Regions from separate parts of the Rhodoplanes sp. P11 genome, predicted to be linked through region 1. Evidence: predicted binding sites of a transcription regulator. Region 1 holds the regulator's gene; each other region holds the start of a gene.
What was found. Region 1 encodes PhoB, which activates phosphate uptake and scavenging genes when phosphate is short. Its sites were predicted from a motif close to TGTCATNNANCTGTCAT; they were not measured.
Positions count from the first base shown of each region.

Region 2: ACFQUV_RS21775 (ceramide glucosyltransferase) is a predicted target of PhoB. The motif match lies at 1,633-1,649, and genes of this name have one in related genera.
Region 3: ppk2 (polyphosphate kinase 2) is a predicted target of PhoB. The motif match lies at 1,934-1,950, and genes of this name have one in related genera.
Region 4: phnC (phosphonate ABC transporter ATP-binding protein) is a predicted target of PhoB. The motif match lies at 1,936-1,952, and genes of this name have one in related genera.

Region 1 is NZ_CAXWGY010000016.1:596,129-600,216, forward strand. Features, by position in the region: gene pstB (phosphate ABC transporter ATP-binding protein PstB) at 1-328, shown strand, start outside; gene phoU (phosphate signaling complex protein PhoU) at 405-1,118, shown strand; gene phoB (phosphate regulon transcriptional regulator PhoB) at 1,177-1,878, shown strand; gene ACFQUV_RS14470 (hypothetical protein) at 1,972-2,589, shown strand; gene ACFQUV_RS14475 (hypothetical protein) at 2,745-2,978, shown strand; gene ACFQUV_RS14480 (TolC family protein) at 2,975-4,088, shown strand, end outside.
Region 2 is NZ_CAXWGY010000020.1:22,000-26,087, forward strand. Features, by position in the region: gene ACFQUV_RS21765 (class I SAM-dependent methyltransferase) at 1-602, opposite strand, end outside; gene ACFQUV_RS21770 (UDP-2,3-diacylglucosamine diphosphatase) at 743-1,540, opposite strand; gene ACFQUV_RS21775 (ceramide glucosyltransferase) at 1,672-2,856, shown strand; gene ACFQUV_RS21780 (hypothetical protein) at 2,967-3,467, shown strand; gene ACFQUV_RS21785 (SDR family oxidoreductase) at 3,568-4,088, shown strand, end outside.
Region 3 is NZ_CAXWGY010000021.1:381,299-385,386, reverse strand. Features, by position in the region: gene ACFQUV_RS24580 (hypothetical protein) at 1-70, shown strand, start outside; gene guaB (IMP dehydrogenase) at 307-1,797, shown strand; gene ppk2 (polyphosphate kinase 2) at 2,014-3,009, shown strand; gene ACFQUV_RS24565 (hypothetical protein) at 3,098-3,280, opposite strand; gene ACFQUV_RS24560 (amidase) at 3,621-4,088, opposite strand, start outside.
Region 4 is NZ_CAXWGY010000012.1:130,857-134,944, reverse strand. Features, by position in the region: gene ACFQUV_RS09875 (alpha-D-ribose 1-methylphosphonate 5-triphosphate diphosphatase) at 1-1,143, opposite strand, end outside; gene ACFQUV_RS09870 (chloramphenicol acetyltransferase) at 1,140-1,805, opposite strand; gene phnC (phosphonate ABC transporter ATP-binding protein) at 2,096-2,911, shown strand; gene phnD (phosphonate ABC transporter substrate-binding protein) at 2,972-3,907, shown strand; gene phnE (phosphonate ABC transporter, permease protein PhnE) at 3,976-4,088, shown strand, end outside.

The DNA of each region.
Region 1 (4,088 bases):
CAACGGGCTCAGCCTCTCGGGCGGCCAGCAGCAGCGCCTGTGCATCGCCCGTACGGTCGCGGTGCAGCCGGAGGTGATCCTGCTCGATGAGCCCTGCTCGGCTCTCGACCCGATCTCGACCGCCAAGATCGAGGAGCTGATCGACGAGCTGAAGACCGACTACACGATCGCCATCGTGACCCACAACATGCAGCAGGCGGCCCGCGTCTCCGACTACACGGCGTTCATGTATCTCGGCGAGCTGGTCGAGTTCGACACCACCAGCAAGATGTTCACCTCGCCGGTCGACCCGCGGACCCAGGACTACATCACCGGACGGTTCGGCTGACCGCCGCTCCCACCGGCCCCGCCCCGACCCGGTTCCCGACACCGCGTCCCGGCCAAGATCAGGAAGGGTGACGTCCATGATGGACCACACGCACAAGGCGTTCGACAGCGACCTGCAAGAGCTCGGCCGCATGGTCGCCGAGATGGGCGGGCTCGCCGAGCAGCAGATCGTCGACGCCGTCGACGCGCTGTCGCGCCGCGACCTCACCGTGGCCCAGCGTGTCATCGCCGGCGACACCCGCATCGACGTCCTCCAGCGCGAGGTCGAGGCGCGGGCGATCCTCACCATCGCGCGCCGGCAGCCGATGGCGGTCGACCTGCGCGAGGTGGTCGGCTCGCTGCGGATCTCCAACGACCTCGAGCGGATCGGCGATCTCGCCAAGAACATCGCCAAGCGGGTGGTGGCGCTCGACAGCGAGTTCCTCACCCAGAAGGTGATGCGCGGCGTCGAGCACATGACCGAGCTGGTGCTGTCGCAGATCAAGGACGTGCTCGACGCCTATGCGCGCCGCGACCTCGCCAAGGCGATCGGCGTGTGGCGGGCCGACGAGGGCGTCGACGCCGTCAACAACTCGCTGTTCCGCGAGCTCCTGACCTACATGATGGAGGACCCGCGCAACATCGGCATCTGCATCCACCTCCTGTTCTGCGCCAAGAACATCGAGCGGATGGGCGACCACGCCACCAACATCGCCGAGACGGTCTACTACATGATCGAGGGCCGCGCCCTCGCCGACGAGCGGCCGAAGGGCGACACCACGTCCAGCACCGTGGTGCCGTTCGACGCCTGACCCCGTCACCGTCGCGCGCCTCGTCGCGACGGCGATCCCCCGAGAGGAACCACATCGGATGGCCGCACGAATCCTGATCGTCGAGGACGAGGAGCCGCTGACGCTGCTGCTGCGCTACAACCTCGAGGCCGAAGGCTATGCGGTCGACGCCGCCGGACGCGGCGACGACGCCGATCTCCGCCTCAAGGAGAACCCGCCCGATCTCGCCATCGTCGACTGGATGCTGCCGGGCCTGTCGGGCATCGAGCTGATCCGCCGGCTGCGCGGGCGCACCGAGACCCAGCAGCTCCCGGTCATCATGCTGACGGCGCGCGGCGAGGAGGGCGAGCGGGTGCGCGGCCTCGCCACCGGGGCCGACGACTACATCGTCAAGCCGTTCTCGGTGCCCGAGCTGATCGCCCGCATCCGGGCGCTGCTGCGCCGCACCAAGCCGGAGCGCGTCGCCTCGGTGCTCGTCGCCGGCGACATCGAGCTCAACCGCGAGAAGAAGCGGGTGTCGCGCGGCGGGCGCGACGTGCCGCTCGGACCGACCGAGTTCCGCCTGCTGGAATTCCTGATGGAGAATCCCGGCCGCGTGTTCTCGCGCGAGCAGCTTCTCGATCGGGTGTGGGGCCGCGACGTCTACATCGACGAGCGCACCGTCGACGTCCATGTCGGCCGCCTGCGCAAGGCGCTCAACCGGGGCCAGCGCTCCGACCCGATCCGCACCGTGCGCGGTGCCGGCTACGCGCTCAACGACCGCTACGGTGCGGACGCCTGATCGGCACGCTGTGCAATGCAGCGGGCTGTCGCCGGACAGGCGCGTCGACGTGAGAAACGGCAAGATCGCACCCGGCCCGGTGCTCAAGCACCTGTGCGTGTTGTCTCCACGCGACACCGCGCCGGGACCTCGCAGCAATCGACGCCGTTCGTCTTGCCTCCGGGGGCGCAATCCGTATATTCACTTAACATGATGCGACGCGCTTATCCCGGCTTCGTGCTCGTCACGTTGCTCGCCGTTGTCACGGCGGGCCTGGGATGGGCATTGTCGGCCCAGGAGCTGCCGACCGGCATCATCAGGACCGGCATGACCATCGGCGTCGCCGCCCATCATCATGTGAATACGACGTCGCATCATGCTCGGCACTCGCATGCCGGGCAGACGCTGTCCGATCGTGACGAGTCCGGCACGCATTCCGGAGATGCGCAGGAGCACGATAGCGAGGACGGCCTCCAGCGTTCCGCCTCGGCAGCGTTGTCGTGTCACGCGACAGCCGACGCAGCCGGCGGCTGCGACCCGGCGGCCCCGCACAGCACGCCGAACGGCCCCTGCTGCGGCGCCGCCACCTGTCATGCGACGCTCCCGCCCGTCGTTCCGGTCACGGCCATGATGCTGCTGACCGCTGCTGCCGATCCGTCACCGCCCGACCTCGGCTTCGAAAAGTCGCTCGCGGTGCGCCTCGATCGTCCGCCGAGATCGACCGACTGCTAGTCGCCGTCCGCCCCGTCGGGGCGACGCGACCATCGGCTCCGCTCTCCCTGTCCGTTCTCGGGTTGTCCGCCGGCTCCGGCGACGATGCGGCTCGCATCGTTGCCGGCGCGCCCCCGGATGTCCGGTGACCGGGACCGACATCGAGGTTGCTTTCCATGAAGATCGCCGTGCTGGCCGCACTGTCGGCCATCCTGTCCGCATGCTCGGTCCCTCCCCCGATGGCGGTGGGGCTCGATCCTGCCGATCCCGACGTGCCGGTGGCGCCGACACGCTATCGGTCGGTGACGGCCGGCACCGTCGACTACCGTCCGATCGACCCGAAGCCCTGGGCGGAGCAGAACCAGCAGGTCGCACCGAAGCCGAAGTCCGGAGCGGGAGGCCACCGATGACGCCGGCCGCTCGCATGGTCGGCCCCCGGCCGACGCCGCCGCGGCGGCTCGTCGCCCTCGTGCTCGCATCGAGCACCCTCGGCGGCTGCGTCTACTTCTCGCCCGACGGGGCCATGGGGCCGGTCGCCGGACGGGTCGGCCAGTCGATCGGCATGGAGGCCGTCAAGATCGACTCGCCGGCGGCGGCCGCCTACGCCCGCTCGCGTGTGGACGCCCTGCTGAGCCGGCCGCTGGATGCCGACCGCGCGGTCCAGATCGCGCTGCTCAACAATCGCGGCCTGCAAACCGCCTACAACGCACTCGGCGTCTCCGAGGCCGAGTTCGTGCAGGCGAGCCTGCCGCCGAACCCGGCGTTCGGCTTCAGCCGCACCACCACCGGCAGCGAGCTGGAGATCGAGCGCCGCGTGGTCGCCAACGTGCTGGCGCTGATCACCCTGCCGCTGCGCACCGAGATCGCCCGTTCGCAGTTCGAGGCCGATCGCCAGCGCGCCATCGAGGCGACCTTTCGGCTCGCCGCCGAGACGCGGCGGGCCTACTACCGGGCGGTCGCCGCCCGCGAGACGGTGACGTTCCTGGAGCAGGCGCGTCTGTCCGCCGATGCGGCCGCCGACCTGATGCGCAAGCTGGGCGGGACCGGCGAGGCCAAGAAGCTCGATCAGGCCCGTGCCGGCGCCTTCTATGCCGAGGTGTCAAATGCACTCGCCCAGGCGCGGCTGCGGGCCGGCACCGAGCGCGAGGCGCTGACGCGGCTGATGGGTCTGTGGGGCTCCGATCTGGACTTCCGGCTGCCCGGCCGCCTGCCGGCTATGCCGCGAATCCAGACTGTCCAGCAGGCCGAGGAGGCCGCGGTCCGCCAACGGGTCGATCTGATCGCGGCGCGGCTCGAGCTGGACGCCGTCGCCCGCGCCTACGGACTCACCGACGCGACCCGCTTCATCTCGATTCTCAGTGCGTCCGGACGGCGCTCCGAGTCGCGCGACCGCGCTGCGCCATTGGAGCCGCGCAGGGTGTCGCGCGGCTTCGAGGTCGAGCTCCAGGTGCCGCTGTTCGATCTCGGCGAGTCCAACGTGCGGGCCGCGGCCGACATCTACCGCGACGGCGTCAACCGGC
Region 2 (4,088 bases), on a different contig from region 1:
GCGCCGTGCCGCTCCGCCCAGGCGGCGAGCCGGGCGAACGGGAACTCCGGCCGCAGGCCGAGCGCCCGCGACGGCCGCGCCAGCAGCCGCTCGATCGCCGCCGTCAGCCCCGTCTCGGAGTAGAGATGATTGACCAGGATGATCTCGCCGCCCGGCCGCACCACACGGGCGCATTCGTCGAGCACGCGCTCGGGATCGGCCACCAGCGTGATGACGAACTGGGCGACCACGCAGTCGAACGCGGCGTCCGCGAAGGCGAGATCGCTCGCGTCCATCACCATCACGGACTCGACGTGCGGAAAGCGGCCGGTGGCGAGCCGCGCCCGCGCCTTGGCCACCATCGGGGCCGACATGTCGATGCCGACCACCGCGGTCGTGTGGTCGTAGTCAGCGAACGACAAGCCGGTGCCGACCCCGACCTCCAGGATGCGGCCGCCGACCCGGCGCGCCGCCGCGGCGGCGGCCCGCCGGCCGCTCTCGAAGATAGGACCGCAGACCACGTCGTAGAGCGGCGCCCAGCGGGCATACGCCTTCTCCATCACGCGGCGGTCGGGGTCCGCATAGGCATCGAGACGCGGCGAACCTGATGGCGACTCAGACATGAAGGACTCCGGACCACCGCTTCGGCGGGACTTCGCATGAAAGGAGGAGTGCCGATCGAGACACGGCACGACGAGACGCGCCGCGACGCAGACGCGCCACGCAGACGCCGGCCGCGGCGAGCGCGACCGGCGCGTGCCGATTAGGCGGCCTGCGCGGCGATCGGCGCCGGCTCGGGCTCGCGGCTGAGCTCGCGGCCCGTCCAGGTGATGATCTCGAACCGCCCGTCGAAATGCTCGGCGACCGCCGTGCAGCTCTCCACCCAGTCGCCGCAGTTGACGTAGTGGACGCCGAAGCGCTCGTGCATCACGGCGTGATGGATGTGGCCGCAGATGACGCCGTCGACCGCGTGGTGCCGCGCCTCGGCGGCCAGCGTCTTCTCGAAGTCGCCGATGTAGTTGACGGCGTTCTTGACCTTCAGCTTGGCCCATTTGGAGAACGACCAGTAGCCGAAGCCGAGCCGCCGCATCATCCCGTTGACCAGACGGTTGATCGTGATGGCGGCGTCGTACGCCTTGTCGCCGAGCAGGGCGAGCCAGCGTGCCTGCGAGATGACGAAATCGAACAGGTCGCCGTGGATCACGAGGAAGCGGCGCCCCGTCGGCGAGATGTGGATGGCGTGCTCCACCACCTCGATGCCGCCGAAATGAGTGCCGTAATAGTCGCGCAGGAACTCGTCGTGATTGCCCGGCACATAGACGATGCGGGCGCCCTTGCGGCCCTTGCGCAGCAGCTTCTGGATCACGTCGTTGTGCGACTGCGGCCAGTACCAGCTCGACTTCAGATGCCAGCCGTCGACGATGTCGCCGACCAGATAGACCGTGTCGGCCTCGTGGCAGCGGAGGAAATCGAGAAGCTTGTCCGCCTGGCAGCCACGGGTACCGAGATGAACGTCTGAAATGAAAAGCGTACGGAATCGCCTCGAATCGCTCTCCGTCACGCGCTGCTCCCGTCAATGATCATCCAACATGGCCGGCGTTCTGACAGACTCCTGTTGCGGTTCGATGACGCACGAGGGGACGCGGCGGCGCCTGTCACGGCACCGTCACGCCGTCGATGTAGTCGCGGGCTATGACACCCGTGGACATCGCCATCACCGTGTGCGGCCTCACCGCCGCCGTTCATGTCGCCAGCGTCGCGATCGCGGCGGTTCGCTGCCGCGCACGGCGTGATCACGTCGCCCCGCCCGCCGACGCGCCGCCGATCACCATCGTGCGGCCGGTCTGCGACATCGAGAACTTCGTCGCGGAGACGCTCGGCTCGACCTTCCGGCTCGACTATCCGGACTACGAGATCGTGCTCTGCGTCGCCTCGCCGGCCGACCCGGTGATCCCGGTGGTGGACGAGCTGATGGCGCGTCACCCGCAGGTGCGGGCGCGGCTGCTCGTCGGCAACGATCCGGTGAGCCGCAACCCCAAGCTCAACAACTGCGTCAAGGGCTGGCAGGCGGCCGCCCACGACTGGATCGCCATCGCGGATTCCAACGTGCTGATGCCGCCCGACTATCTCCAGCGCCTGCTGGCCGCCTGGCAGCCCGCCAGCGGGCGGCAGCCCGCCAGCGGGCGGCAGCCCGCCAGCGGACGCGGGCGCGGCACCGGGCTCGTCTGCGCGCCACCGATCGGCAGCCGGCCCGACGGCTTCTGGGCCGAGGTCGAATGCGCCTTCCTCAACACCTATCAGGCACGCGCCCAGTACGTCGCCGACAGCATCGGGTTCGGCTTCGCCCAGGGCAAGACGCTGTTCTGGCGACGCGACGTGCTGGAGGCCGGCGGCGGCATCAAGGCGCTCGGCGCCGACGTGGCCGAGGACGCCGCCTCGACCAAGCTGGTGCGGGCCGCCGGCCTGCGGGTGCGGCTGGTCGACGGGCCGTTCGAGCAGCCGCTCGGGCGCCGTGGCGCCCGGGAGGTGTGGCGACGCCAGTCGCGGTGGGCGCGGCTGCGGCGCGCCTGCTTCCCGCACTGGTTCCTGCCGGAGATCCTCACCGGCGCACTGGTGCCGACGGTCTCGTTCGCGGTCGCGGTCCACGCGCTCGGCGGTCCGATACTGCCGCTGGTGCTGCTGTTCCTGCTCGCCTGGTACGGCGCCGAGGCGGTGCTCGCCCGCATCGCCGGATGGACGCTGTCGCCGTGGTACCCGGTGCATGCCTTGGTGCGCGACCTGATGCTGCCGGCCCTGTGGCTCGACGGCCTGCTCGGCTCGTCGTTCGAATGGCGCGGCAACGCCATGCGGGTCGAGGCCGACAACCCGGCCGCCTGAGCGACCACTAGCCACCTCCGTCGGGCGATCACCGCCCCGATGGCGGAACCTCCCGCGGACGCGCCGACTTGGCCCCGATGACCAGACCACACGATCATCGGGAGTCGAGCATGCACGACCAACGAATCAAGCGCACCACCCGCACCCTGCTGGCGGCTGTGCTGCTGTCGGGGGCCGCGACGCTCGCCATGGCGCAGAGCGGCGGCGGGGCGGGGGGCGGCGGCGCCGCCGGAGGAGCGGCGGGAGGAGCCGCCGCGGGCGGCGGCTCGGCCGCGACCGGCACCGGCTCGGGCAGCTCGGGGGTGGCGCCGACCGGCACCCCGAATGCCGGCGTCGGCTCGACCGGCTCGGTCTCCACCGGCGGCACGCCGATCGCGCCCGGCCCCGCCCATCCGGGCCAGGGCCTCAACAGCCAGGGCACCGCGACGACGCCGAGCGGCAGAGAAACCACCGGCTCCTCGGTGCCGGGGCCGAACCTGCCGGGCGGGTCCACAGCCCGCGGGGCCGGCACCTCGACACCGTCTCCGAACGGCATGGCCACGCCCGACATCATGAACGGCATGCCCAACAGCGGCGGCACGAGCGGCGGCGGCAGCGGCTCGACACGCTGACACCGACAACGACGGCCGACGAACGGACGGCTGCGGCTGGGCAGACGGGCGCCCGGCTGGTATCGAGGCGAACCCTCGCCTGGATACACGGGAGTTCCGCATGGACCTCGGCATCGCCGGCCGCTCGGCCATCGTCTGCGCGTCGAGCCGCGGGCTCGGGCGCGCCTGCGCCCAGAAGCTCGCCGAGGCGGGCTGCACCGTGGTGATCAACGGGCGCGATCGCGAGCGGCTGACCGCGACCGCGGTCGCCATCGCGGAGAGCACGCGGGCCGCGGTGATTCCGGTTGTGGGCGACGTCGCCACCCCGGAGGGCCAGGCGGCGCTGCTGGAGGCATGCCCGGCCCCGGACATCCTGGTCAACAACAATGCCGGGCCACCCTTCCGGGATTTCCGCTCGCTCGGCCGCGACGACATCCTGGCCGGCGTGGTCGCCAACATGGTGGCGGCGATCGAGCTGACCCAGAAGGTGATCGACGGCATGCGGGCGCGCCGCTTCGGCCGCATCGTCAACATCACGTCGGGCTCGGTGAAGATGCCGCTGCCGGGGCTCGATCTCTCCTCCGGGGCGCGCGCCGGGCTCACCGCCTTCATGGCGGGCGTGGCGCGCAGCGTCGCCGCCGA
Region 3 (4,088 bases), on a different contig from region 1:
CGACCGCCGCCATCGCGAGATCGTCGACGCCATCGAGCGCCACGGCCCGCCCCCCGGCTGGCGGCGCTGACGTGACGAGCACCGGCGGTCTCCGAGGAGGGGGCCGCCGGTCACCGGACGTTTCCGCTGTGGCGCGCCGGCGCGCCGGTCCATGGCGGCTTTCCGGCGGCGCGACTTTCCATCGCGGCGCGACCGTGCTAACCACCCTCGCCAACTCCGTACAGGGGCGTTTTCGGGTACCTCACGGCCGATTCGGGCCGGAGGCCGCCCGCCTTTTCCGGCCCCTTCGGCGATGAGGAGCTTGGCATGGCCGCATTTTCCGACAGTTCCCCGCGCGAGGCGCTGACCTTCGACGACGTGCTGCTCCAGCCCGGCCTGTCGGACGTGCTGCCCTCCCAGGCCGACATCCGCACCCAGCTCACCCGCGAGATCACCCTCAACATCCCGATCATCGCCTCGGCGATGGACACGGTGACCGAATCGGCCATGGCGATCGCCATGGCGCAGGCCGGCGGCCTCGGCGTCATCCACCGCAACCTGGAGCCCGAGCAGCAGGCCGCCCAGGTGCGGCAGGTGAAGAAGTTCGAGTCCGGCATGGTGGTCAATCCGCTCACCATCGGGCCCGACGCGCCGCTGGTCGAGGCGCTGCGGATGATGGCGGACAACCGGATCTCCGGCATTCCGGTGGTGACCTCGGAGGGCGGCGTCGACGGTAAGCTGGTCGGCATCCTCACCAACCGCGACGTCCGCTTCGCCCACGACCCCGACCAGAAGGTGTCGGAGCTGATGACCAAGGAGCGCCTGGTGACGGTGCGCGAGGGCGTCAGCCAGTCGGAGGCGAAGCGGCTGCTGCATCAGTTCCGCATCGAAAAGCTGCTCGTCGTCGACGATCAGTACCGCTGCGTCGGCCTGATCACCGTGAAGGACATCGAGAAGGCGGTGGCCAACCCCAACGCCTGCAAGGACGCGCAGGGGCGGCTGCGGGTCGCCGCGGCCACCACGGTGGGCGACAGCGGCTTCGAGCGCACCGAGCAGCTGGTGGCGGCGGGCGTCGACCTGATCGTCGTCGACACCGCGCACGGCCATTCGCGCCACGTCCTCGCCCAGGTGGCGCGCATCAAGACGCTGTCGAACGCCGTGCAGGTCGCGGCCGGCAACATCGCCACCGCGGACGCCGCCAAGGCGCTGATCGACGCGGGCGCCGACGCCGTGAAGGTCGGCATCGGCCCGGGCTCGATCTGCACCACCCGGGTGGTGGCGGGTGTCGGCGTGCCGCAGCTCACCGCCATCATGGACGCCGTCGCGGTGGCCCGCGATGCCGGCGTCAAGGTGATCGCCGACGGCGGCATCAAGTATTCGGGCGATCTCGCCAAGGCGCTCGCGGCGGGTGCCGACTGCGCCATGATCGGCTCGCTCTTGGCCGGCACCGACGAGACGCCGGGCGAGGTGTTCCTGTATCAGGGCCGCTCCTACAAGACCTATCGCGGCATGGGCTCGGTGGGGGCGATGGCGCGCGGCTCGGCCGATCGCTACTTCCAGCAGGACATCAAGGACTCGCTCAAGCTGGTGCCGGAGGGAGTCGAGGGCCAGGTGCCCTACAAGGGCCCGGCCGGCGCGGTGCTGCATCAGCTCACCGGCGGCCTGCGCGCCGCCATGGGCTATGTCGGCGCCGCCACCCTGAAGGAGCTGCACGAGAAGGCGCAGTTCGTGAAGATCTCGTCGGCCGGCCTGCGCGAGAGCCACGTCCACGACGTCACCATCACGCGCGAGAGCCCGAACTACCCGACGCGGGTGTGAGATCGCGCCGCCCAGGCGGCAGCACGTCCGGCGGCTCGCCGCACCGCACGTTCCGCGTGTTCGGTCCGGGGGCTCGCCACCCGTCAGGGTGCGATTGCGGCCTCGCGCCGCATCGCCTTCGAGCGGCCGTCGGGCTCGTCATCGAACCGTCACATCCCCGATGCCACGGTCGCGTCCCATGGCGGCCGACGGCACGCAGGGACACGGAGCGAGACGATGAGCGACTCCAAGCGGGAGGATTCGAGGCCGAGCGATCGGCCGCGGGAGGATGCCGAGCACGACACCGGCGGCCGCGACGCCGGCAGCCGTGATACCGGCGGGCTGGACTGGCTCGACGCCGAGCTGGCCGACACCCTCGATGAAGACTACGAGCTTGAGCTCTCCGAGCCGGCGCTGTCGGAGGAGATCCGCAAGATCTACAAGCGGACCCATCCGCCGTCGATCGAGCGCCGCGAATACCTGCGCCACCTGATTCGCCTTCAGGCCGAGCTGATCAAGCTCCAGGACTGGGTCGCCTACACCAAGGCGAAGATCGTCGTGGTGTTCGAGGGACGCGACGCCGCCGGCAAGGGTGGCGTCATCAAGCGAATCACCCAGCGGCTCAATCCGCGCATCTGCCGCGTCGTCGCGCTGCCGGCGCCGACCGAGCGCGAGAAGTCGCAGTGGTATTTTCAGCGCTACGTCACCCACCTGCCGGCCGGCGGCGAGATCGTGCTGTTCGATCGCTCCTGGTACAATCGCGCCGGCGTCGAGCGGGTGATCGGCTTCGCCACCCCCGATCAGGTGGAGCAGTTCTTCCGCGACGTGCCCGAGTTCGAGCGCATGCTGGTGCGCTCCGGCATCATCCTGCTCAAGTACTGGTTCTCGATCACCGACGAGGAGCAGCAGATGCGCTTTCTCATGCGCATCCACGATCCGATGAAGCAGTGGAAGCTCAGCCCGATGGACCTGCAATCGCGGGTGCGCTGGGAGGACTACACCAAGGCCAAGGAGGACATGCTGTTCCGCACCAACATCCCCGAGGCGCCGTGGTACATCGTCGAGGGCAACGACAAGAAGCGGGCGCGGCTCAACTGCATCGACCATTTCCTGACGCGGATTCCCTACACCGAGGTGCCGCATCAGCCGATCGCGCTGCCTGAGCGGGTGTTCGATCCGAACTACGAGCGGCGCACGCTGCCGCCCGAGCTCTACGTCCCGCAGAAGTACTGATCGGGGTCGCCGAGCCCGGCCGAGCCGACGGAGGCGCGCCGCGCGAACGCGGCGCGGCAGCCGGCATGGGGCCGGCCTCGATGCGGGCTCAGATCAGGTCGTTGTCGACGCAGTATTGCAGGGCCGAGCGATCGGAGGCGGCGGAGGTGCCGCCGGTGCGGGCCGTTCGCCGGCCGGACCCGGCATGCTCGGCCGTTCGACGGCCGTGCTCGGTGGAAGGCACCGGGGCGGTCGTCTCGGTCTCGAACGAAGGGCGGTCCGGACGGGGCATGGATCGTCGTCTCCGTGGAGGCACGCAGGGCGGGCCGGGAGTGAGGGGCGTGCGGGCGGGCGCCCGCGGTGAGGCGCGGTGTTGGTGCCGCGCAGCGCGGTGGTGCCGCGCCGGTGTGGCATCAGTTGGATGTCTTCGGGGCCGAATTGGTTCGACATCCGCGGACGCGCGGACTGTCGACGAGGGCGGTTACGGGAGGGTTGATGAGGACCGCACTGCACCACCGCCCGCGATCACGAACACGCGAGCGCAAAATGCTGCCGGTGTGGCGCGCCGGCATCGCCCGGAGACGGACGCACCATCGCGACGGCGCGCCCGGTGTCCGACTTCGGCGTGTGGCTCAGCCGACCGCGCCCATGAACGGCGCCAGCCGCACCGCGAGATCGAGCAGCGCCTCGTCGCCGCCCGCCCAGCCGATAAACGACAACCCGACCGGGCAGCCCGCGATGGTGCCGACCGGCACGGTGAGCTGCGGCAGCCCGCCCATGCCGGCGATGCAGGTGAGCCGCATCACCCGCACCCGGAAGGATTCGAGCCCTTCGCCGGAGGCGTCGGTCATGGGCGCGATGCACGGGGCGGTCGGCAACACCAGCACGGTGCCGGGCTGCGCCACCCCCTCGATCCATTCGGCGGCGCGCCGCTTCACCGCGTAGGCCTCGGCCGCGTCCTCTTCCGAGACGGTGGCGGCGAACGCCATGCGGTCGCGCACGCCGGGGCCGAGGCGCGGCTGCCGGCTCTCGATGAACCCGCCATAGACCTGCCAGACCTCGCGGCCCTGGACGATGCGGAACGCCTCGCGCCAGGGGTC
Region 4 (4,088 bases), on a different contig from region 1:
GACGATGCGGCCACGCACCAGGGTGGCGACCACGCGGGGTCGGTCGATCGCCGCGGCATCGACCAGCACGATGTCGGCGCGCAGGCCGGGCGCGAGCCGGCCGCGATCGGCGAGGCCGACCGCCGCGGCGGCAGCCTCGGAGACCAGCGACCAGGCTCGCGCCAACGGCGCGACGCCGTCGGCGGCGAGGCGGAACGCGGCGACCAGCGGCGCCGGATAGTAATAGTCCGAGGCGAGCACCGAGCACAGCCCACGCGCCACCATGTCGGACGCCTTCGTCCAACCGGTGTGGCTGCCGCCGCGCACCACATTGGGGGCGCCGAACACGATGGCGTCGCCGGCCGCGGCGGCGGCCTCGGCGGTCTCCAGCGTGGTCGGGAACTCGGCGATGCGGCAGCCGAGCGCGCGGTAGTGGGCGCGCTGGGCCGGGCTGGTGTCGTCGTGCGACAGCATCGGCACGCCATGGGCACGGGCGGCGGCGGCGAGCCGCGCCACCGAGGCGGGCACCGCGTCGCGCCGTCGAGCCACGTCGTCGGCGAGCCGGCAGAACGCATCGTGCGAGAGGCCCGACCGCTCGACCATGCGGTCGAGGCTCCTGCGGCGGCCGGCCGCCTCCACCGTCAGGGTCATGTGGTCGTTGAAGGCGAGCACGTCGATGCGTCCCGCCGCCATCCACTCCACCAGGGTCGGCTCGGCGTCGAGATTGAAGATCTCGTGGCGGAGGTGAAGGCGGGTGTCGGCGCAGAGCTGCGGCCGCAGCCGCTCCACCGCCGCGAGCAGCCGGACGGCGTTCTCGGGACCGCGCAGGCCTGGCTCCCACGACCAGGTGATCCCGTGGAACACCGTGGTGATGCCGTTGGCGATCGCCTGGCGATCGCTTTCGGCGAGCGCCAGGTCGATCGGAAAGTCGACGCCGGGCCGCGGCATGAGCTGACGCTCGAAGGCGTCGCCGTGAATGTCGACAATGCCGGGGAGGACCAGGAGGCCGTCGGCATCGAGCACGCAGGGCTCGTCGCCGCGCGCCGGCGCCACCAGGCCGGACGCCGCCGCTGCCACCGGGGCGGCGACGAGAGCGCCGTCGGCGAGGACGCGGCCGCCCTCGATCCGCACGCCGCCGCTGCGCCTGCTGTCGATCCCGCTCATGGCGCGGTCGCCGCGCTCGCCGCGACCGCGCGGGTCGGCGCGGCCGCCGTGGTGTCGGCCTCGTGCTTATCGAGGAACGCCTCGATCGCGAGCGTCTGGAAGTCCGGCAGCGCAGCGCGCAGCCGTGCGGGGCTCCAGTCCCACCAGGCGAGGCGGTGCAGCCGCGCAGCGATCTCCTCGGAGAAGCGCCGGCGGACGATACGGGCCGGATTGCCGGCCACGATGGTGTAGTCGGGCACGTCCTTGGTGACGATCGCGCCGGCCGCCACCACGGCGCCGGTGCCGATGTTTCGCCCCGCCAGCACGATGGCGGCATGGCCGATCCACACGTCGTGCCCGATGGTCACCTGATGCGAGCGCCGCCACGCGAACAGCGCGGCGTCGTCGGTCTCGCCCGGGAAGTAGGCGCTGGCCCGGTAGGTGAAGTGCGACTGGCTGGCGCGGTGCATCGGGTGGTTGCCGGGGTTGATGCGGGTCATCGCCGCGATGGAGCAGAACTTGCCGATGGTCGCATACGCGATGTCGCTGTCGTTCATCACATAGGAGTAATCGTCGAGGCTCGTCTCCAGCAACTTGGTGCGTGCCGCCACCTCGGTGTAGGCGCCGAGGCGCGCGTCGGTCAGCTCGGCGGTGGGATGCACGAGGGGCGTCGTCGAGAGCATCTTCTTGGTGGCGGGCGGCGTGGTCGCAGGCGGCGTGGTAACGGGCGGCGTGGTCGCGAGCGGCTGGGGCATGAGAGATCGAGTCCAGTGAGCGGGACGCCATCGCTGCACACGGTTCGATGACACGACGATGTCGGTTCGATGACAAGGAAGGGACGGCGCGAGGACGCTGCGCGCCGGACAGATCGCCGCACGCGCCACCATTGCGCCGAAGATCGGTCGATCGTCGCGCGGCTGTCACACGACTGTCGAGCAGCGGCGCTAGGCATGGCTCCGAAAGGAACCTGCCCATGCTCCACGTCGAAGGATTGTCGCGTCGTTTCGGAAATCATCGCGCGGTGGCGGATGCCTCGTTCGTGGTGGAGCGCGGCTCGTTCGTCGGCGTGATCGGTCCCTCGGGCGCCGGCAAGTCGACGCTGCTGCGGATGATCAACCGCCTGGTCGACCCCAGCGAGGGCCGCATCCGGTTCGCCGGCGAGGATGTGACGGCGCTGTCGGGCGCCGAGCTGCGCCGCTGGCGGCGCCGCGCCGCCATGATCTTCCAGCAGTTCAACCTCGTCGGTCGGCTCGACGTTCTCACCAATGTGCTGATGGGGCGCGTCGCCACCGTGCCGGCCTGGCGCTCGCTCGCCGGCCTGTGGCCGGAGGACGACAAGGTGATCGCGCTCGCGGCCCTCGAGCAGTTCGACATCGCCGGGCTCGCGGCGCAGCGCGCCGAGCACCTCTCCGGCGGCCAGCAGCAGCGCGTCGCCATCGCGCGCGCGCTGGTGCAGGAGCCCGAGCTGATTCTCGCCGACGAGCCGATCGCCTCGCTCGATCCGCGCAACACTCGCGTCGTCATGGACGCGCTGCTGCGCATCAACAAGCACTACGGCATCACCGTGATGTGCAACCTGCACTCGCTCGACCTCGCCCGCACCTATTGCGACCGGCTGATCGGCATGGCGGCGGGCCGCATCGTGTTCGACGGCGCGCCCGAGCACCTCACCGACGCGATCGCCCGCGACATCTACGGCCTCGATTCCGAGCAGATCGCCGACGGCGTCCATGCGGCGCCGCGTCCGCGGCTGCCCGCGGCGGCGCTCGGCGAAGCCGCCGCCGCCTGACCGCGGCGGCGTCCGCCGCCCATCAAACAGAAAAGACCCGTCTTCAGCAGGAGAGACCCGATGCTCGACCGTCGCACCCTCGTGGCCGGAGCCCTCGCGGCCGGCGCCGTTCTCGCCGGCGCTCTGTCGCTCGCCGGCACCGTGCAGGCGCAGGACTACAAGGCCCGCTATCCGGAGCTGGTGTTCGCCAAGATCCCGGACGAGAACGCCTCCGGCACCACCGACCGCTGGACGCCGTTCGTCAACTACCTGTCGAAGCAGCTCGGCATGAAGGTGACGCTGCGCATCGCCAACGACTACGCCGCCGTGGTCGAGGGCCAGCGCGCCGGCAATATCCACATCGCCATGTACGGCCCGGCGTCCTATGCGCGCGCCTATCTCACCGGCGCCCAGGTCGAGCCCTTCGCCATCGAGGTCAGCGCCGACGGCACCAAGGGCTACTACTCGGTGCTCTACGTGAAGGCCGATGCGCCCTACAAGGCGATCCAGGATCTCAAGGGCAAGAATCTCTGCCTCGTCGATCCCAACTCGACCTCCGGCAACAACGTGCCGCGCTACGCCATGGACAAGATGGGCATCGATCCGGAGGCGTTCTTCGGCAAGATCGTCTATGCGGGCAGCCACGAGAACGCGGTGATCGGCGTGCAGCAGGGCACCTGCGACGCCGCCTTCAACTGGTGGAACGACGAGAAGGAATCGAACCTGCTGCGCATGGCCCGCAAGAACATGGCCAAGGCCGAGGACTTCCGCATCATCTTCAAATCCGACCTGATCGTGAACTCGCCGATGGCCTATCTGACGAGCCTGCCGCCCGACCTGAAGGCGGCGATCCGCACGGCGGTGCTCGATGTCGCCACCAAGGACCCGGCGGCGTTCAACGCCATCTACGACGGCAAGCAGCTGCCCTTCCAGGCTGTCACCCACAAGGAGTACGAGCCGGTCGTCGACCTCATCAAGTTCGTCGACGCGCTGCGCAAGAAGAAGCGCTCGTCCTGACACTCTCGCTTCGGTCTCTGCCCGGGGGTGGCCCGCCGCCCCCGGGCTTTCGTCCATCGGTTTCCGTCATGGTCTCCACCGTGGTTCGCCTGCCGCCCGAACAGGCGGCGCAGCTTCTCGCCCGCTATCGCGAGGCCGTCGCGGCCAAGCGCATGCGGCTCGCACTCGGCGCCGTGCTGCT